4 regions of the Kitasatospora sp. NPDC101176 genome follow, and region 4 is predicted to be linked to each of the others. Evidence: riboswitches for the same ligand, from Rfam matches in the RefSeq annotation. Region 4 holds a riboswitch; each other region holds the start of a gene.
What was found. A riboswitch is a leader RNA that binds a small molecule or an ion and turns the genes downstream of it on or off. The one in region 4 is predicted to bind cobalamin.
Positions count from the first base shown of each region.

Region 1 (5,055 bases), on a different contig from region 4:
AGCAGGCGGTGGAGCTGTTCCGGCTGGCCCTGGAGGACAACCGCACCGATCCGCACGGCGTGGTGGTGCAGAGCTACAACGTCGCCCAGGCGCTGGTCGCGGCCGGGCGCGCGGCGGAGGCGCTGGACGTCCTGGACGAGGCGACGGCGCGGGCGGAGGAGACCGGCGACCCGATGCTGATGCGGCTGCCGCTGGTCCGGGCCCGGGCCCAGCGCGCGCTGGGGCGGCTTGACCTCGCCGTCCGGGCCGCCGAGGACTGCGCGCGGCGGGCTCGCGAACTCGGCCAGCGGGCCAAGGAGGCCGAGGCCTTCACCCTGCTCGCCGCGCTCGCGGAGGAGCTGGGCGACGCGGCACTCGCCGAGCGGGCGCGTGGCCGGCTGGAGGAGCTGAAGGGCTGAAACCGTCACCGTGCCGGGGAAAGGCCTCAGGGCGGCGGGGTGAAGGCCACCCGGGTGCGGTGGCGGCCGGTGCGGATGGTGAGGCCGTGGTCGGGCAGGGTGCCGGGGGCGCCGCCCTCGGCGAGCCAGAGCGCGACGGCCGCGCCGAGCAGCAGCGGGTCGAGCCGGGGCTCGGCGCCGGCCCACGGGGCCTCGGCGCGTGCCTCCAGGAGCTCGCCGGTGCGCAGCCGGAGCGCGCAGCGGTCCCGGGCGAGGGCGGCCACCGTCACGGCGAGGCCGGGGATCCCGTCGGCGGCCTCGACGATCCAGCGCCCGGCCGGCTCCTCGGCGTCGACCTCCGTCCTGGCCAGGACCTCGGCCACGGAGCGCAGTTCCACCGTGGTCTCGGCGGCGTCCAGGGCGAAGAAGCCCCGGGGGTGGCCCTGCGGGTCGATCGGGTACCGGCGTACCGAGACCTCGCCGTCCGCGCACTCGCCCTCGACGTCGTAGGCGGTCGGCCGCTCCGCCGGGAGCGGTACCGGGGCCGGGTAGGGCGGCAGGGCGGTGGGGGTGGTGAGGTCGTCGACCTTGTCCGTCAGGAAGCCGAACAGGACGGGGGCCAGGGCCGGGACGGCCCGGTCGCGCTGGCCGAGGGAGCGGTCGGTGACGGGGCGCAGCAGCTCCGGGTCGTACGTCGCGACGGCCGCTTCGAGCTGGGCGTGCAGGTCGCCGTCCGGGTCGAGCGCGGGTGCCGCCTGGCCGAAGGCGTAGGTGGGGGATCCCGGGTCGAGTTCGGCGGCGCCGGTGGCCACCAGCAGGGTGGGGCGGTCCAATGCCGCGCCGTAGAAGGAGACCGATCCGTGGTCGCCGATCAGCAGGTCGGCGGCGACGAGGGCGGTCTGCCAGCCCTGGTGCGGGGGGATCAGCCTGAGGCCGGAGCCCCGGGCCGTGGCCAGCAGCAGTTCGGGGTCGTGCCGGTCCCAGACGTTGGGGTGCAGGACCACGGCCACGGTGTACTCGTCGGCGGGGAGCGCGGTGACCAGCCGGCGCGGCAGGTCGAGGCAGTGCGCCGCCAGGGAGTGCCTGCTCCAGGTGGAGGTGACGACGACGAGGCGCCGGCCGTCGACGGCCCCGAGGGCGGCGCGGTAGGCGTCCCGCCGGCCGCGGCTGGCCAGCATCCTGGCGAAGGTGAGGTCGCCGACCTCCCGTGCGTGCGGCAGCGCCTCGGGGCAGGTGGCCGCCAGCCGCTCGAACTGCTCCTCGTGTGACAGCCCGATGACCGCGGGGAAGACCCGCCCCCGGTGGGTGAGCTCCTGACGGGACAGGCCGGCGGCACTGACCCCGTCCCCGGTGGACTCGGCGACCAGGCGGTTGTAGCCGGCGCCGTGGGGGAGGACGACGAGCGGGGCGCGCAGCCGGTGCATGGAGGCGTGGACCGCGCAGGACACCGCGAGGTCGAACTCGTACCGGACGGCCTCCTCCCACGGGATGACCGTGACGGCGGGCTGCTGGTCGGCCAGGTAGGGGCCGAGGCCCGCCGTGAACGCCGAGCCCGGGTTGACGGTGAGGTAGCACCGGACGCCGAGCTGCGGGCGGACGAGCAGGGTGAGCACGTCGAGCACCCGGGTGGCCGAGGTGAGCGTGCGGGCGACTGCGAGGACGCGGGCCCGGACGGGCCAGGTCTCCCAGCGGTCTTCGTCGGGCCAGGGCCGGGGCCGGCGCCGCAGGCGGTTCAGCACACGAAGATCGTACTCATCCGGCCCCGCTCCGGCGGGTCCGTCCGGGGCGGGTCAGCCGGTGGCAGCGGTGGGTTCGTGGTGGTCGGCGGCGGCGCAGGGGTCGAGGAGGGGGCGCAGGGCGTCGTCGACGAGCCGGTAGCGCACGACGCGTCCGTCGCGGTCGCCGGTGACCACGCCGGCGGTGCGGAGCAGTCGGAGGGCCTGGGAGACGGCGGGGTCGCGCATGCCGGTGGCGACGGCGAGGTCGGTCACGGCGAGCGGACCGGCGCGGTGCAGGGCGAGCAGGAGGGCGAGCCGGCCCGGGTCGGCGAGCAGGGAGAACCGCTCGGCCCAGGTGCGGACGTGCGCGGTGTCGCCGATGGCGGCGATGGCCTCGCAGACCCGGTGTCCGTCGATGGTGCGGTGGTCCGCGCGGTCGGCCGGTACGAGATGCATGCGGACATTCTCGCAGGCCGGGGCCTGTGATCCTGGACACCTGCGCAGGTGCGCAGCCTTGCATGGGTGGAGCCGGGCCCCCTACGGTGTTGCCCGCCGTGGTGCTCGGGAAGACCGGTGACGGACCCTCAGGGGTCCCAGTCCGGAGCGGCCCTCGCCACTGTGATCGGGGGGAGTCGTCCGTATCCACGACGCCACTGGGCGCTTCGCGCGTCCGGGAAGGCGGGTACGGGTGCCCCGTAAGCCAGGAGACCGGCCACGGCATCTCACGAAGTCTTTCCACGAGGTGCTGGAGCGTGATCCCCGTATGACCCTGCCCGAAACCGCCGCCCCCGGGGCGCCGGCGGCGCCGTCCGCACTGCCGACGTTCCGCTGGAAGCGCGAGGACACCGTCCGCACGGCCGGACTGATGGGCGTGATCCTGGCCATGCACGTGGTCGCGTTCGGGACGCTGTTCTTCCTGGTCGCGCCCCACAACTACGCGGTCGGCACCCAGGTCTTCGGGGTGGGCCTGGGCATCACCGCGTACACCCTCGGCATGCGGCACGCCTTCGACGCCGACCACATCGCGGTGATCGACAACACCACCCGCAAGCTGATGGCGGACGGCAAGCGCCCGGTGTCGGTGGGCTTCTGGTTCGCCCTCGGGCACTCCTCGATGGTGGTCATCATGGCCGCCCTGGTGGCGGGCGGCGCCCAGCTGGCCAACACCCTGATGGACGACGAGTCGACGACCCACCAGTGGCTGGGGATGGTCGGCACGACGGCCTCCGGCGCGTTCCTGTACCTGATCGGCGCGCTCAACCTGGCGGCGCTGGTGGGCATCCTCAAGGTGTTCCGGGCGATGCGGGCCGGGAAGTACGACGAGGCGCAGCTGGAGGAGCACCTGAACTCGCGCGGCTTCCTGGCGAGGGTGCTGAACCGGGCGACGCGGTCGATCACCCGGCCGGGGCAGATGTTCCCGGTGGGCATGGTGCTGGGCCTGGGCTTCGACACCGCGACCGAGGTCACCCTGATGGTGATGGCGGGCTCGGGCGCGGCGGCCGGGCTGCCCTGGTACGCGATCGTCTGCCTGCCGCTGCTCTTCGCCGCCGGGATGAGCCTGTTCGACACGCTGGACGGGACGTTCATGAACTTCGCGTACCAGTGGGCCTTCTCCAACCCGGTGCGCAAGGTGTACTACAACCTGACGATCACGGGGCTGTCGATCGCGGTGGCCTTCGTCATCGGCACGATCGAACTGGTCGGCGTGCTGCACGAGAAGCTCGACCTGACCGACCCGGTGAGCGGTTGGATCGCGGACATCTCGCTGGACAACGTCGGGTACGCGATCGCCGGGTTGTTCGTGGTGGTCTGGGCCGCGGCGATCGGCTACTGGAAGCTGGCCGGGGTCGAGCAGCGCTGGCAGCCGTCCGAGCAGTGACAGCCCCCGGCGGGCCGGTCGGCCCGGGGTGCGAGCCGGGGCGTGCGGGCAGCGGTGACGTGCCCCCTCGGGAGTGCTCGGCGGGCGGAACGGGGTGCGGCTTCGTAGGCTCGACGCATGTCTGATGCGTACGCGGGTCGGCGGGAGCGGGTGAGGGAGCACTGCAGTGCGGCCGGGGCCGATGCGGCGCTGATCACCCGGGCGGCGAACGTGCGGTATCTGACCGGCTGCGCGCCCTGCGGGGCGACGCTGCTGCTCACCAGGGACCGCGCACTGCTGGCGCTGCCGGACGACCTGCCGCCGGACGACACCGGGGAGCACCTGATCGCCCCGGACGTCACCCAGGTGCCGGTGCCGGCTGGGGCGGACACCGCCCTGGCGGCGGCCGAGGCCGCGGCGCGGCTCAGGCTGGCGGCGCTGGCGGTGGAGGAGCACGACCTGACCGTCAGCCGGCACCGGTCGGTGGCCGGCCTGTCCGGCGGTGCCCGGCTGGCCGACCTGGACCGGCTGGTGGAGCGGTTGCGGGTGGTCAAGGACGAACACGAGATCGCCGACCTGCGGATCGCCGCCGAGATCGCCGATCAGGCGCTCGGCGAGCTCCTGGAGTCGATCCTGGTCGGGCGGACGGAGCGGCACCTGGCGATGGAGCTGGAACGCCGGATGATCGACCACGGCGCGGACCGGGCGGCCTTCCCGGTGTCCGTCGGCACCGGCAGCCACTCCGGCCAGCCCGCCCACCAGCCGACCGACCGCCGGGTGGAGGAGGGCGACTTCCTGACCGTGGTGATGGGCGCCCAGTACCGCGGCTACGGCATCTCGACCGCCCGGACCTTCGTGATCGGCGCCGCCCCCGCGCCCTGGCAGGTCGAGCTGCACCGGCTGGTGTTCCGCGCTCAGCGGGCCGCCCGGGAGGCGCTCGGACCAGGCGTGGAGCAGTACGTGCCCGACCGGGCCGCGCGGCAGATCCTGGAGGCGGCCGGCCACACCGAGGCGTCCCCGCACCCGGTGGGGCACGGCATCGGGCTGGAGATCCGGGAGGCGCCGCGCCTCGGCCCTTCGGACATGGGTAAACTGGACAGCC
Region 1 is NZ_JBIWPA010000005.1:203,527-208,581, forward strand. It holds gene ACIRS1_RS10650 (hypothetical protein) at 1-398, shown strand, start outside; gene ACIRS1_RS10655 (hypothetical protein) at 425-2,116, opposite strand; gene ACIRS1_RS10660 (metalloregulator ArsR/SmtB family transcription factor) at 2,168-2,551, opposite strand; cobalamin riboswitch at 2,634-2,827, shown strand; gene ACIRS1_RS10665 (HoxN/HupN/NixA family nickel/cobalt transporter) at 2,859-3,974, shown strand; gene ACIRS1_RS10670 (aminopeptidase P family protein) at 4,092-5,055, shown strand, end outside.
Region 1: another riboswitch for cobalamin. It lies ahead of ACIRS1_RS10665 (HoxN/HupN/NixA family nickel/cobalt transporter); the one in region 4 lies ahead of ACIRS1_RS07670 (peptidase).

Region 2 (5,055 bases), on a different contig from region 4:
GACCACGTCCTGGCGGAGCCCGGCGAGGCGCTCCGCGCTGCGGAAGGGCGCGAGCTGGTCGTCCGGGCTGTGCATCAGGAGGGTGGGCACCCGCAGGTCGGCACCCTCGGCGATCCGGGTGAAGTCGGCGAGGTCGACCCCCGTGCGGCCCTCCGCGGCCAGCGCGCCGAGCTCGGCGGCGGGGCCGGTGTACCCGGCCCGCGCGGCGCGGCGGCGGGCGGTGGCGGGCAGGTCCAGGACGGGCGAGTCCAGCACGATCCCGCTGATCGCGTGCGCCCAGGAGGAGCGGGCCGCCGCCTGCAGGACCATGGTGGCGCCCACCGACCAGCCGTACAGGATGACCCGGCCGGCCCCGTTGTCCAGCGCCAGGCGCATCGCCGACTCGACGTCGCGCCACTCCGTCTCGCCGAAGTGGCTGAGCCCGTCCGGCGAGGCCGGGGCGCCCTCGTCACCCCGGTAGGTGACCGCCAGGGCGGGCATCGAGAGCCGGTCCAGGACGGGGAGCACCGGGAGGGTCTGCTGCCGGTCGCCGCCGGGGCCGTGCACCAGGATCACCCAGGTGCCGCGCTTGCCGTCGAGGAACCAGACCGGCAGCGCGCCGAGCTCGCCGTCCGCGGCGGTCTCGCGGTACGGGAGGCCGAGCGCCGCGGTCGGGTCGCCGAGGTGGACGCGCGGGGTGAAGCGGACCTCGGTGCCGGGCGTGAGGGTGCCGCGGTCGGCGCGCAGGAGCTTGCGGGTCACGCCCTGCTCGTCGCTGTGCAGGACGTCCTCGACGACGGCGTGGCCGTGGTCGTCCCACTCGACCGCCCAGCGGCCCGGGCGCAGGCTCGCGGGGCGCCGGGTGAAGGTGATCCGGCCGGCCGCCAGGCTCTGCACCAGGACGGGGCCGGAGCCCTCGACGGCGGCGGCCGGGCGGACCGTCCGTTCGGAGGCCCGGCGGCCGATGACCAGGACGGCGGCCCCGGCACCGACGGCGGCGGCGGCCACGACGGCCGCGGTTCCCCAACGCATATCGCTCCCCGCTCTGACGGTCGGACGGTCTTGGACCGGACGGTGTTCGAGCACCAGTTCACCGGGAGGGCGGCCGGGCGGCCACCGGGCTGGGCCGTCCGGGGCACGGCGGGGCGGCCGGCGGGGGTGTGGGCGGCGGGCGGGAGGCGGGCGGGCTGGAGGGGTACGGGCGGCGGTTCGGCGCGGGCGGGCGGGGGCGGGCCGCGGCGTCAGACCGGGATGTCGGTCCGGCGCCGCCCGAGCAGCTCCCAGAAGCGCTCCGCCAACGGCTGCTCGCGGACCGGGTCCGGCGCCGCGGCGGCCGGGGAGCCCCAACTGCCGCTGCCCCAGTGGGAGGAGACCTGGTTCTCCTGCTGGAGGGCCGTCAGCACGGCCGCCAGGTCGTCCTCGTGGACCGGCACGATACGGGCGACGGCCCGGACGTGGGCCTGCCAGCGGCCGTCCACGCACTGGCGCAGGCACCGGTCGAGCTCCTCGCGGCGGCCGGTGACGTCGACGAGCTCGCGCAGCCGCAGGCCGAGCACCTGGGCGAGCGCGTGGGTCTGGGCCTCGTCGCCGTCCCACCGGCCGGTCAGCTCGGCGTCCTGGTAGCGGCGCAGGGCGACCCCGATCCGGCGGGCGGCGGCGTCCTGGTGGAGTTCGCGGGCGACCCGGAAGTCCCGCAGCCGGGTGGGGCGGGTGCCCATCAACTGGACGGCGGGGCACCAGAGCGCGCGGGCCAGCGCGATGAACTCCTCCTCGGTCGGCCGCAGCTCGCCGCTCTCCCAGGCGAGGACGTGGGTGGGCAGCAGGCGGACGCCGTGCGCGGCCATCCCGCCGACGACCTGGTCGGGGGTCAGGCCGAGGCCGGCCCGGTGGGCTCGGGCGGCGCCCGGCGAGAACGGCACCGGGGGCAGGGCGGGGGGCTGTCTGCGTCGCATGGGAACGAACGGTAGGTGCGGGTGGCGGCCGGCCCCAGCCGCCGAACACACGAAGCGGCCCTGGAGGTCCCTACGGACCGCTGGACGATCGCACAGGGTGTCATGCCCCTGCGGGCGGGCGGATCGGAGGTACCGACGGAGGTGCCGGCGCGGGCCCCGCCGCCCGTCGCCGCCGCCCGGCCGGGAGCCCGCGGGCGCCCCGCGGCCCCCGGTCCCGTGTGACCAACCCCTCCGTGACCTCGGTTGACTCCCGGTTCGGCCGCGTGATGGGATCCGGGGGCCAAACGGAGGCATGCAGAGGAAGCCGGTGCGAGTCCGGCGCGGTCCCGCCACTGTCACCGGGGAGCACGCTCGGCAGGTTGCCACGGCGCGCCGTCAGAAGCCGCTGGAAGGCCCGGGGGTGCGTCCGACCCGGAAGCCAGGAGACTCTCGCCCCCGCTACGTCGAGCCAGGGCGCGGACCCTGAGTGAGGACACGCACGCGATGCAGGCTGCCCCGCCCCGCCGGACCCGACGCTGCCTTCCGCCACACCCCCCGGTCCCGCCGCACCCGGCCGCCGCCCCCGCGAACCCGCCGCACCCGACGTGCGCCCGCTGACCCGCGCGGCGGCGTTCGCGCTGGGCGCCCTCGCGGGCTACGCCGCCGACGCCCGCTACGCCGACCCCCGCCGCGGCCACCCGGTGGCCGTCTTCGGCTCCGCCGCGGCCCGGCTCGAGCGCCGGCTCTGGCGGGACGACCGGGCGACCGGCGCCGGCTACACGGCCCTGTGCGCGGGCACCGTGGCCGCCGCCGCGGTGGCCCTGGACCGCACCGCGGGCCGGCGCCCGCTCGGCCGCGCGGCCCTGGCCGCCGCCGCGACCTGGACGGTGCTCGGCGGCACCTCGCTGACCCGGGAGGCCCGCACCATCGGCCGCTCGCTGGCCGCGGGCGACCTGACGGCGGCCCGGGCCCGGCTGCCGCACCTGTGCGGGCGCGACCCGAGCGCGCTGGACGAGCAGCAGATCGCCCGCGCGGTGGTCGAGTCGGTGGCCGAGAACACCGCCGACGCCGTCGTCAACGCGCTCGTCTGGGGCGCGCTGGCGGGCACGCCGGGGCTGCTGGCGTTCCGCGCGGTGAACACCCTGGACGCCATGGTCGGCCACCGCTCGCCGCGCCACGCCCGGTTCGGCTGGGCCTCGGCCCGGCTGGACGACGTGGCGGGCTGGCCGGGCGCCCGGCTGACCGCCCTGCTGACCGTCGCCGCCGCGCCGCAGCCGCGCACCGCCTGGCGGGTCTGGCGCCGGGACGGCTCGGCGCACCCGAGCCCGAACGCCGGCCAGGCCGAGTCCGCCTTCGCGGGCGCGGTCGGCGTCCGGCTGGGCGGCACCCTGCAGTACGGCGAACGGGTCGAGCACCGACCCGTCCTGGGCGCCGAACTGCGGCCGGTCACGGTGGACGACATCGAGCGGGCCTGCGTGCTCTCCCGGCGGGTGGGCGCGCTGGCCCTGGGTACGACCGTGGCGGGGCACGTCGCACTGCGACTGCTGGCCGGCCGCGGAAGCAGAAGCGGAAAGGGACGGGCATGAGCAACGCGCTGCTGGTCGCAGGGACGACCTCGGACGCGGGCAAGAGCGTGGTGACGGCGGGCATCTGCCGCTGGCTGGCCCGCCGCGGGGTCGCGGTGGCGCCGTTCAAGGCGCAGAACATGTCGCTGAACTCCTTCGTCACCGCCGACGGCGCCGAGATCGGCCGGGCCCAGGCGATGCAGGCGCAGGCCGCCCGGGTGGAGCCGGAGGCGGCCATGAACCCGGTGCTGCTCAAGCCCGGCGCCGACGGCCGCAGCCAGGTCGTGCTGCTCGGCCGGCCGGTCGCCGAGGTCGGTGCGCTGGACTACCGCGAGCGCAAGCCCGTCCTGCTGGAGCGGGCCCTGGAGTGCCTGGCGGACCTGCGCCGCCGCTACGACGTGGTGGTCTGCGAGGGCGCCGGCTCGCCCGCAGAGATCAACCTGCGCGACCGGGACATCGCCAACATGGGCCTGGCCACCGCGGCCGGACTGCCCGTGGTGGTGGTCGGCGACATCGACCGCGGCGGCGTCTTCGCGGCCATGTACGGGACGCTGGCGCTGCTGTCCGCGGAGGACCAGCGGCACGTGGCCGGCTGGTTCGTCAACAAGTTCCGCGGCGACGCCCGACTGCTCGCCCCCGGGCTGGAGATGCTCCACGGGCTGACCGGCCGCCCGGTGCTGGGCACCCTGCCGATGCTGCCGGGCCTGTGGCTGGACGCCGAGGACTCGCTGGACCTGTCGACCGTGGTGGACCGGGTGGACGGCCGCGGCCCGCTCGGAGCGGACGTGCTGCGGGTGGCCGTGGTGCGCTTCCCCCGGCTCTCCAACTTCACCGACGTGGACGCGCTCGCGCAGGAGCCGGGCGTGCTGGTGCGCTGGGCGACCCGGCCGGAGGAGCTGGCCGACGCCGACCTGGTGGTGCTGCCCGGCACCCGGGCCACCGTCGCCGACCTGGCCTGGCTGCGCGAGCGCGGCCTGGAACCGGCGCTGAAGGCCCGCGCGGCGGCCGGGCTGCCGGTGCTCGGGGTCTGCGGCGGCTACCAGATGCTGGCGGGCTCGATCGTCGACGAGGTGGAGTCCGGGGCCGGCGAGGTCGCCGGTCTCGGGCTGCTGCCGACGCGCGTGCGGTTCGGCGCCGAGAAGGTGCTCGGCCGGCCGGTCGGCGAGGCGTACGGGCACCGGGTCGAGGGCTACGAGATCCACCACGGGGTGGTCGAGGTGGAGGGCGGCGAGCCCTTCCTGGACGGCTGCCGGGTCGGCCAGGTCTGGGGCACCACCTGGCACGGCGCGCTGGAGAACGACGGGTTCCGCCGCGAACTCCTGCGCGAGGTCGCCGCATCGGCGGGCCGCGCGTTCGTGCCCGCGCCGGACACGTCCTTCGCCGAGGCGCGCGAGGCCCGGCTGGACCGGCTGGGCGACCTGATCGAGGAGCACGCGGACACCGACGCGCTCTGGAAGCTGATCGAGGGCGGGGTGCCGGCGGCCGGATCGCTGCCGTTCCTGGCGCCCGGGGCACCTGGGGAGTATGCATGAGTGACGTCCGCTATCCGTTCACCGCGATCGTCGGCATGGCCGACCTGC
Region 2 is NZ_JBIWPA010000018.1:88,425-93,479, reverse strand. It holds gene ACIRS1_RS23685 (alpha/beta hydrolase family protein) at 1-1,011, opposite strand, end outside; gene ACIRS1_RS23680 (transcriptional regulator) at 1,221-1,931, opposite strand; cobalamin riboswitch at 2,228-2,360, shown strand; gene ACIRS1_RS23675 (cobalamin biosynthesis protein) at 2,516-3,496, shown strand; gene ACIRS1_RS23670 (cobyric acid synthase) at 3,493-5,007, shown strand; gene ACIRS1_RS23665 (putative cobaltochelatase) at 5,004-5,055, shown strand, end outside.
Region 2: another riboswitch for cobalamin. It lies ahead of ACIRS1_RS23675 (cobalamin biosynthesis protein); the one in region 4 lies ahead of ACIRS1_RS07670 (peptidase).

Region 3 (5,055 bases), on a different contig from region 4:
GGGGAGTGGATGTCCCAGACGCCCGGGCCGACCTCGCGGGGGTAGCCGGCGGCGGCGAGCTCACCGGCGACCTGCATGTGGGAGCGGGTGGCCTCCAGGGAGATCACGTCCGCGTCGAGGTCGTCGATGGCCGTCATGACGGCGCCGAACTCGGCATAGCACATGTGGGTGTGGACCTGGGTGTCGGCGCGCACCCCGGAGGTGGCGAGGCGGAACGCCTCGGTGGCCCAGGCCAGGTACGCCGGGCGGTCGGCGGCCCGCAGCGGGAGGGTCTCGCGCAGGGCGGGCTCGTCGACCTGGACGACGGCGGCGCCGGCGGCCTCCAGGTCGACGACCTCGTCGCGCAGGGCGAGGGCGACCTGCCGGGCGGTGTCGGCGAGCGGCTGGTCGTCGCGGACGAAGGACCAGGCGAGCATGGTGACCGGGCCGGTGAGCATGCCCTTGACCGGGCGGTCGGTGAGGCCCTGGGCGTAGCGGAACCAGTCGACGGTCATCGGGTGCGGCCGGGAGATGTCCCCGGCGAGCACCGGCGGGCGCACGTAGCGGGTGCCGTAGGACTGCACCCAGCCGTGCCGGGTGGCGAGGTAGCCGGTGAGCTGTTCGGCGAAGTACTGGACCATGTCGTTGCGTTCGGGCTCGCCGTGGACGAGGACGTCGAGGCCGGCCTTCTCCTGGAAGGCGATGACCTCACGGACCTCGGCCTCGATGCGCCCGCGGTAGCCGTCGGCGTCGATCCGCCCGGCGGCGAGGTCCGCGCGGGCGGTGCGCAGCTCGGTGGTCTGCGGGAAGGAGCCGATCGTCGTGGTGGGCAGCAACGGCAGTCCGAGGCGGGCGCGTTGGGCCTCGGCGCGCTGCGGGTAGGCCTGCGGGCGGCGGGCGTCGGCCGCGGTGACGGCGGCGGCCCGGGCGCGGACGGCCGGGTCCCGGGTGATCGGGGAGCCGGCGCGCGAGGCGAGGTCGGCGCGGTTGGCGGCGAGGTCGGCGGCGATCGCGCCGGTGCCCTCGCGCAGGCCTCGGGCGAGCAGGGCGGTCTCGGCCGTCTTCTGCCTGGCGAAGGCGAGCCAGCGGGCGATCTGCGGGTCCAGGTCCCGTTCGGCGGTGGCGTCGAGGGGGACGTGCAGCAGCGAGCAGGAGGTGGCGACGTCGACGCCGCCGGCGAGGCCGAGCAGGGTGGCCAGGGTGGCGAGCGACTTCTCCAGGTCGTTGATCCAGATGTTGCGCCCGTCGACCACGCCGGCGACGAGCCGCTTGCCGGGCAGCCCGCCGACGGCGGCGAGGTCGTCCAGGTTGGCGGCGGCGGGGCCGGTGAAGTCCAGGGCGAGGCCTTCGACCGGGGCTGCGGCGAGCACCGGCAGGGCCGCGCCGAGGCGGTCGAAGTAGCTCGCGACGAGCAGCCTGGGCCGGCTGGTGAGGGCGCCCAGCTCACGGTAGGCGCGGGCGGCGGCGTTCAGCTCGGCCGGGGTGCGGTCCTGGACGAGCGCGGGTTCGTCCAGCTGCACCCACTGCGCGCCGGCCGCCTGCAGTTCGGCGAGCAGGCGCGCGTAGACGGGCAGCAGCCGGTCGAGCAGGGTGATCGGCTGGAAGTCCTCGGCGACGCCGGGGGCGGGCTTGGCGAGCAGCAGGTAGGTGACGGGGCCGACCAGCACCGGGCGGGCGTCGTGACCGAGGCCGAGGGCCTCGCGCAGCTGCGCGACCTGGTGGTCCGGGTCGGCGGTGAAGACGGTGTCGGGGCCGAGTTCGGGCACCAGGTAGTGGTAGTTGGTGTCGAACCACTTGGTCATCTCCAGCGGAGCGACCTCCTGGGTGCCGCGCGCCATGGCGAAGTACCCGTCGAGGGGGTCGGCGTCGACCGCGGCGCGGTGGCGGGCGGGGACGGCGCCGACGGCGACGGTGGTGTCCAGCACGTGGTCGTAGAGCGAGAAGTCGCCCGTGGGGACTTCGTGGACGCCGGCCTCGGCGAGCTGCAGCCAGTTCTCCCGGCGCAGGTCGGCGGCGGTGGCGAGCAGGGCGTCGGCGGTGACCGCGCCCTTCCAGTACCCCTCGACCGCCTTCTTGAGCTCCCGGTCGCGGCCCTGGCGGGGGTAGCCGTGGGTGGTGGCGCGGGTTGCCGCGGCTGCGGACTTCGTCGTCAAGGGACTCTCCTTCGCGAGTCTGTCTCCTCTGGTCCCCGGGGACGGGACGAGGGTGCGAAGGGGTGCCCGACCGGGCGCGGCCGCGGGCGCAGGGATGCGCCGGACCCGCCTGGTGTGCACGCCGACCCGCCCACGAGGTCACCGGGATGTCCGCGCGCGATCGGTCGCGTGCGGGCAGTGGCAGGTCTTCGGACTCGCGGGCGCGGCTGCCCTGGTCAGGGCGGTCACCTACTGGCCGTCGCTTCCCAGGCCCGTCCGGGCCCAGTGCGTATGACGGCGGTCGTTCCCACTCACCGCTGCGGGGCAGTCCCGGAATGGCCACGTGAATGGCGTCACCGGGTTCCCTCTTGCGACGCGCCTGCCTGGCGGACAGGGCGAACCAGCTGCCCGGCCAGCCTAGTGCGAACCCGCGGCCGGGGGCGCGGAAATCCCACCACGTGTCCACGGGGTGAGACGTGGCCGGTCCCCCGACGGCACCGGCCGTCGCGGCGGCCGTGGAATCCGCCCACCGCGACGGGCCCGACCGCACTCCGACGCGGCGCTCGACCCGCCGTTCGACCGCGGGTCCCCGCAGCTCCGGCGTGCGCTCGTACGCCGACGGCCCGGCCGTGAGGGGATCCGGCGGGCCGAGCCCGGTCCGCGGACCCGCCGGAGGGCACGGCCCCGGCGGCCGGTCACCGTCACCCGAACGGCGGCTGCCCGTATCCGAGCGCCGGGCCGTCGCGTTGGTACGGCACCAGCTGGTGGGCCGACATCCGACCGCTCTGGTACCACCCGACGACGACAGCGGCAGAAGAGGGCGACATGCTCCAGATCTCAGTCGAGGACTCCGAGATCGGCCCGGGCGAGGCCCACCGGTGGCACCTGGTCCCGTTGACCGGCGGCGACCCCGCCCCGCGCCGGATGACCGGTTACAACCAGGCGAAACATTTCACCGTGGCCCAGCACGCCCAGAGCGTCGACGAGCCGATCCGCTCCTACGTCGCGGCCAGCTTCGAACTGGGGGGCCCGGTCGACCTGGACGCGCTGGCGGCCGCGCTGCTCCACCTGGTGCGGCGTCACGAGGTGCTCCGGGCGGTCTACCAGCCGCTGGGCGGGGACCTCGGCTGCGAGGTCCTGTCGCCCGGGGAGGTGGCCCTCAAGCACGTCTACGCCGGCCCGTTGGAGACGCCCGCGGAGGTCGACCGCCACCTCCACGACGCGTTCAAGGAGGTGGACACACTCTCCTGGCCGCTGATCACCATGGGCGCGGTGGTGCGGCCGGAGTCGACCACCGTCTGGTTCTCCTGCGACCACCTGGTCACCGACGGCCTCTCCAGCGCGATCGCCGTCAACGACATCACCACGGCCTACCGGAGCCTCACCGCGGCCGGAACCGCCACCGGAACCGCTGCCGGACCCGAGGCCGACCGGGTCCGCCCGGCCCGCACCGACGACGCGGCCCAACAGCCCGGCAGCTACCTGGAGTTCAGCCGCGGCCAGCGCCGGGCCAACCGCGCCATGCGCGCCGACGACGCGCGGCTGGACTACTGGCGGGCGTTCCGCGACCGCAACGGCGGCCTCTTCCCCCGCTTCCCGCTCGACCTCGGCGTCCGGCCCGGCCGGCTGTACGCGCCGACCGCCGGCACCGAGCGCCTGCTCAGCGCCCGCCAGGTCGAGGCCTTCGGCACCGCCTGCCGGGCCCGCGGCGGGCGGCTGTCGATGGGGCTGCTCGCCGGGCTGGCGATCGCCCTGCGGCAGGAGGGCGGGCCCGAGGTCTACCGCGGCCTGGTGCCGGTCAACGAACGCGGCCGGGGCGTCTACGCGGAGTCGATGGGGTGGTTCATCAACACCCTGCCGATCGAGTTCCCGGTCGGGCCGCGGGCGGGCTTCGGCGAGGTGCTGACCGCCGCCCAGGACGCCTACGGGCAGCTGCAGGCCCACGCCGGGGTGCACTTCGTGAAGGCCTGGCGGCTGCTCGCCCCCGCCGAGTACGCGCGGCTGCACTACTGGCCGCACGCGGTGAACTTCTACTCCTACATCGACTTCCGCCGGCTGCCCGGTGCCGACCGGCACGCCGCCCAGCGGGCCCGCCTGCACGTCTGGGTCTCGGGCTGCAACGGACTGCTGCAGTGGCTGCACCGCACCGACGACGGTCTGTTCGTCAACACCATCCACGTCGACACCCCGCAGGCCCGGGCCACCAACCGGGCCCTGCTGGACGGCTTCACCCGCGTGCTCACCGACGCCTCCTGACGCACCGGCACGCCCGCTCCGGGCCCCGCCCCTCCGCCCCTCCGCCCCTCCGCCCCTCCGGCCCGCCACCGACGGGCCGGTCCGCCATCCGGCCGCAGCGATTGCCCCGCCCTCCGCACCGAGTGAGCATCGTCACATCAGGTGACGCGGCGTCACCCTGTGCAGCGAGAGGAATCGACGAATGAGGGCATGGCTTCGAGCCGGCGCGGTGGCCGCTCTGCTCACCCTGGTGTCCGCGGGGCAACCGGCCGCGGCCGCGGGCGGCGCGTGGGGGCGCGGCGACGACCACGGCGGCGACACCGCCCGGTGCGCACCGGGCGTCCCGCTCGGTCCGGACGGCCCGGACTTCTACGAGCCGCCGTCCCCGCTGCCGGACGGCCCGCACGGCACCCTGATCTGGGCCCGGCAGGTCCCCGCCCCGGAGCACGCGCACGCCTGCCGGATCCTGTACCGCTCCACCCTCCACGACGGGGCCGCCGTGGCGGTGTCCGGCCTGGTGGTCTGGCCCGACGGCCCCTCCTCCCCCCGCGGCGGGCGCAACGTGGTGGCCTGGGCGCACGGCACCGTCGGCGGCCCCCGCCAGTGCGCGCCCTCGGCCGCACCGGACCCGGCGGTCGACCTGATCGACTACTTCAGCTACCAGAGCCCGTACTCGATCGACGTCGGCATCCCGGCGCTGACCGGCTTC
Region 3 is NZ_JBIWPA010000029.1:25,616-30,670, reverse strand. It holds gene metE (5-methyltetrahydropteroyltriglutamate--homocysteine S-methyltransferase) at 1-2,132, opposite strand, end outside; cobalamin riboswitch at 2,311-2,514, opposite strand; gene ACIRS1_RS30010 (condensation domain-containing protein) at 2,937-4,367, shown strand; gene ACIRS1_RS30005 (lipase family protein) at 4,549-5,055, shown strand, end outside.
Region 3: another riboswitch for cobalamin. It lies ahead of metE (5-methyltetrahydropteroyltriglutamate--homocysteine S-methyltransferase); the one in region 4 lies ahead of ACIRS1_RS07670 (peptidase).

Region 4 (5,055 bases):
AGAACTCGGCCTCGCCGCCACCACACCCCTGGAGCGCTGGTGACCCACCGCATCGGATTCGTCGGACTGGGCACCATGGGCGGCCCGATGGCCGCCAACCTCGTCGCCGCCGGACACCGGGTGACCGGCTACGACCTCTCGGCGGAGGCCCGGGAACGGGCTGCGGCGCGGGGAGTGATGATCGCGGGTTCCGCCGCTGAAGCGGTCGGCGAGGCCGAGGTGGTGCTCACCATGCTGCCGACCGGACGCCATGTCCTCGACTCCTACAGCGAGTTGACGGAGTCGGCAGCGGGAGCGCTGTTCGTCGACTGCTCCACCATCGCGGTCGGGGACGCCCGGGTCGTCGCCGACCTCGTCCGGGTCGCGGGGCACCGGGCCGTCGACGCGCCGGTCTCCGGCGGCGTGCCCGGAGCCGAGGCCGCGAGCCTGACCTTCATGGTGGGCGCGGACGGGCCCGACTTCGCCGAGGCCGAGCCGGTGCTCGCCGCCATGGGCCGCCGGGTCGTGCACTGCGGGACGTCCGGGGCGGGGCAGGCCGCGAAGATCTGCAACAACATGATTCTCGGCATCTCGATGATCGCGGTCAGCGAGGCCGTCGTGCTCGGGGAGAGCCTCGGGCTCAGCCACCAGGCCCTGTTCGACGTGGCCTCCACCGCCTCCGGGCAGTGCTGGGCACTGACCAGCAACTGCCCCGTCCCCGGGCCCGTCCCGGCCAGCCCGGCCAACCGCGGGTACGCCGGAGGTTTCGCCGCCGCCCTGATGGCCAAGGACCTCGGACTCGCGGCCGCCGCGGCGACAGTCTCCGACGTCCCCGCCGAACTGGGCGGCAGGGCAGCCGAGTTGTACGCGGCGTTCGCCGAGGAGGCGGGCGCCGGGCTGGACTTCTCGGCCATCATCACGACCCTCAGGAAGGACGACGCATGACGTTCGAGACGATCCTGGTCGAGCGCAGGGGCCGGGTGGGCGTGATCACGCTCGACCGCCCCAAGGCGCTGAACGCCCTCGACACCACGCTGATGAACGAAGTCGTGGCGGCCGCCGAGGAGTTCGACCGCGACCGGGGCCCGGGGTGCCGTCTTCCGGTGCCGGAACCGTGACGTGGCGCACCGTCCCTTGACCGGATCTTCGCGTCTTCGCCATGATGGGCCGTCATGTTGTGACTCCGCCGACGGGGGAAGTCCGGTTCGAATCCGGCGCTGACCCGCAACGGTAGGCCGCCGACGTCCCGTCGGCGGCGAGCCCGAGTACCCGGCGGCGGAGGTGTGTCACCCCCTCCTCCCGTCGTGGTCTGCGGGCCGGAGCTCCGAGGGCTGCCCGGCGTGCCGCCGGCGCCCTCCGGGCCCCTGCGTCCAGGCCCGGAAAGGCAGCCATGCCCGCCCTCCGCCGCACTCTCGGTCTGCTCGCGATACCCGCCCTCGCCGTCGCCACCGCACTCCCGGCCGCCACCGCCGCCCAGGCCGCACCCGCCGCCGCACCCGCCGCGACCGCGGCCCCGACGATCCGCCCCGACGCCGCCGCGGGCGGCTGGCTGGCCCGCCAGCTCGTCGACGGCGACCACTTCGAGTCCGTGTTCAACGGCACCGCCTACCCCGACCAGGGCCTGACCGTCGACGCCGTGCTGGCCTTCGCCGCCTCCCACGGCTCCGACGAGGCCGCCGCCCGGGCCACCGCCTGGCTGGCCAAGCCCGAGATCCTCGGCGGCTACCTCGGCGACGGCACCACCGAGGCCTACGCCGGTGCCACCGCCAAGCTGCTGCTCGCCGCCGAGGTCCGCGGCGCGAACCCGACCGCCTTCGGAGGCGTCGACCTGCCGGCCCGGCTGCGCTCCCTGCAGACCGCCGAGGGCCGCTTCTCCGACCGCTCCCAGTGGGGCGACTACAGCAACGCCTTCGGCCAGTCGCTCGCCCTGATCGCCCTGCACCGCACCCCCGGCGGCGCCCCCGACGCGGCCGTCGACTTCCTGGCGAACAGCCAGTGCGCGGACGGCGGCTACCCGGTCTCCTTCGGCCAGACCATCTGCACCAGCGACCCGGACGCCACCGCGCTGGCCGCCCAGGCCCTCGCCGCCACCGGCCGCACCGCCAAGGCGAACGCGGGCCTCGGCTGGCTCACCGCCCACCAGAACGCCGACGGCGGCTTCGCGGCCGCCGGGGCGACCGCCTCCAACGCCAACACCACGGGCCTGGCCACCCAGGCGCTGCTGGCCGGCGGACGCCTCGGCGCCGGCCTGAAGGGCTGGAGCCGGCTGGTGAAGTTCCAGCAGGGCTGCTCCGCCGACCCGGCGGTCCGCGGCGCCGTCGCCTACGACGCGACCGGCTTCAACCCGGCCAACGGCGCCCGGGCCACCGCGCAGGCCGCGCTCGGCCTCGCCGGCACCCCGCTGGCCACCCTCTCCGCCGCCGGCGCGCGCCCGGCCGCCCCGACCCTGGCCTGCCCGGCGCCGGCCGCCCGCTGAGCCACCGAACTCCTGAGCCACCGAATCCCTGAGCCCACGAGGAGAGTTCCGATGACCGACACCCTCACCCCGGCCAGACCGGCCCGCCGCACGCTCGGCTCGATCGCCGCGGCCGCGGCCCTCACCGCCGGCCTGCTCGGCGCCTCCGCCGTCCAGGCCCCCGCGGCCCACGCGGCCGCCTGCAGCGGCACCACCGGCGTCACCGTCGTGGTCGACTTCACCGCCGTCGGCGGCGGCGTCGAGACCGGCTGCGCACCCGGCGATCCGGCCACCGGGCTCGCCGCGCTGACCGGCGCCGGATTCACGTACGCCTTCCACCCGCGGTTCCCCGGCTTCGTCTGCAAGATCAACGCGCTGCCGGCCACCTGCACCAACCCGACCGGCAGCGCCTACTGGTCCTACTGGCACGCCCAGCACGGCGGGCCCTGGTCGTACAGCAGCCTGGGCGCGGGCAGCTACAACCCGGCCCCCGGCGACGTCGAGGGCTGGTCCTTCGGCGCCGGCGCCCAGCCGGGTATCACGGCGCCCTGACGTCCGGAGGCACCCGCCGGCACCCGGAGCCCCGCGGGGAGGGGTGCCGGCAGCTCCGGCACGCCCTGCGGTGCGGCAGGAGGCGCCCGGCCGTCCTGATCCGCGCGGCCCGTCCCGTCAGGTGAGCGGACCATCTGACGGGGCGTTGACTCCCACTCCGCTGACATGGTCTGATGAACCGGTTTTTCACCTCGGTCCTCAGGGGAAGCCGGTCCAACTCCGGCGCTGACCCGCAACCGTAGATCCGCCCAGGGCGGATGAGCCGGAATGCCTGAACCGAGGTCTGTTCAGAGAGCACTCGCGTCGTCGCGGACTACGACGCAGTTCCGACGGCTGCGCGCTCCACCGGCAGCCGTCGGCTGCGCCGTTGCGCCCCGCGTCGACCGACCAGGGAGACGCCGGTGAGGGTCAGCAGCAGTCGTACGCGCCACAGGAGCCGGGGCACCGCGTCCCTGCTGGCCGCCGCAGCGCTCGCGGTCACCGCCTGCGGCGCTGCGCTTCTCGGTCGGCCCGCCGTCTCGCTCGCCGGGGCGGCCGTCCCCGCCGCGGGCCGGACGCCGGACGTCGCCAGGGGCGCCGCCTACCTCGCCGACCCGTCCCGCCTGGTCGGCGGTCACTACTACGAGGGCTTCCCGGCCTTCGCCGACTTCGGACTCACCATCGACGGCGCCTACGCGCTCGCCGCCACCGGCACCGACGACGCCGCGCTGCGCCGGATCGTCGACTTCCTGGACCAGCGGGGCAAGGACGCCAGCGAGCGCACCGTCGACGACTGGACCGCGATCGGCACCGAGTACGCCGGCGGCGGGTCGATCGGCAAGGAGGCGCTGCTCGCCGAGGTCGTCGGCCGTGACCCGCGGAACTTCGGCGGCCACGACCTGATCGCCGCCCTCGCCGCGATGGTGTGCACCAAGGCCGACGCCGACACCGGCTGCGACGCCGCCGGCAACTACGGCTACGCCACCTCCGTCTTCTCCCAGGCGCTCGCCGTCATGGCCCAGCTCCGCGCCGGGGACGCCGCCAACGCCGCCCCCGCGATCGCCTACCTGAAGGGCCTCCAGCACCCGGACGGCTCCTGGCCGAGCTTGATCCCGGCCACCGGCGACTCCGACGTCGACAGCACGGCGATCGCCGTCATGGCCCTCGCCCTCGTCCCCGGCGACGACGCCGCCGCGCAGGCGGTCGACAAGGGCCTCGGCTGGCTCGCCGCGCGGCAGTTGCCCGACGGTGGCTTCCCCGGCGCGGCCGGTGACTCGACCAACTCGGCCGCGCTGGCCGTCCAGGGCATGACGCTGCGCAAGGCCGACTACGGTGCGCAGATCGCCAAAGCGCTCGACTTCCTCGCCGGGCAGCAGAACGGCGACGGCGGGTTCAACGTCGCCTCCGCCGGGCAGCAGGGTTCGGACGTCCGTGCCTCGACCCAGGTGGTCGGTGGCGCCACCGGGATCTCCTTCGGCACGCTGAGCCGCCCCCTCGGGGGCACACCGACGCCGACGCCGACGGGGACGCCGACCGGAACTCCCACGGGGACGCCGACGGGTACGCCCACCGGAACCCCGACCGGAACCCCGACGGGTACGCCCACCGGAACCCCGACGGGAACGCCCACCGGAACCCCGACGGGTACGCCCACCGGAACCCCGACGGGAACGCCCACGGGCACGCCGACCACCCCGGCCGGCACCCCGACGGGCTCGCCCACCACCACCGCACCGGCCCCGGTCACCGACACCCCCGCGGCCGGCGGCGGCCCGACCGTCCGTCCGGCCGGAGGCGTCGACGCCCCGGCGGGTGCCGGTGTCGCCCCGGCCGGGGGCGTGCCGGTGTCGACCGGCTCCGGCAGCCTGGCCGGCACCGGTAGCCAGGCGCTGACGCTGACGGCAGGGGCCGGTGCGCTGACCGCGCTCGGCGCCGCCGCCGTCCTCGTCGCCCGCCGCCGCCGGACCGCGGCCCCTGGACGTCACCGATGACCGGGGGACCGGGCGCCCGCCTCGGCCGGCTGTGCGCGGCGACGGCGCTGACCGCGGCCCTCGCCCTCGGCGGCGTCGCCGTGGACACCGCCCCGGCCG
Region 4 is NZ_JBIWPA010000003.1:507,611-512,665, reverse strand. It holds partial or broken gene ACIRS1_RS07685 (enoyl-CoA hydratase/isomerase family protein) at 1-43, shown strand, start outside; gene mmsB (3-hydroxyisobutyrate dehydrogenase) at 40-924, shown strand; partial or broken gene ACIRS1_RS07675 (enoyl-CoA hydratase-related protein) at 921-1,073, shown strand; cobalamin riboswitch at 1,131-1,271, shown strand; gene ACIRS1_RS07670 (peptidase) at 1,370-2,455, shown strand; gene ACIRS1_RS07665 (flagellar hook-length control protein FliK) at 2,507-2,986, shown strand; cobalamin riboswitch at 3,151-3,280, shown strand; gene ACIRS1_RS07660 (prenyltransferase/squalene oxidase repeat-containing protein) at 3,388-4,956, shown strand; gene ACIRS1_RS07655 (hypothetical protein) at 4,953-5,055, shown strand, end outside.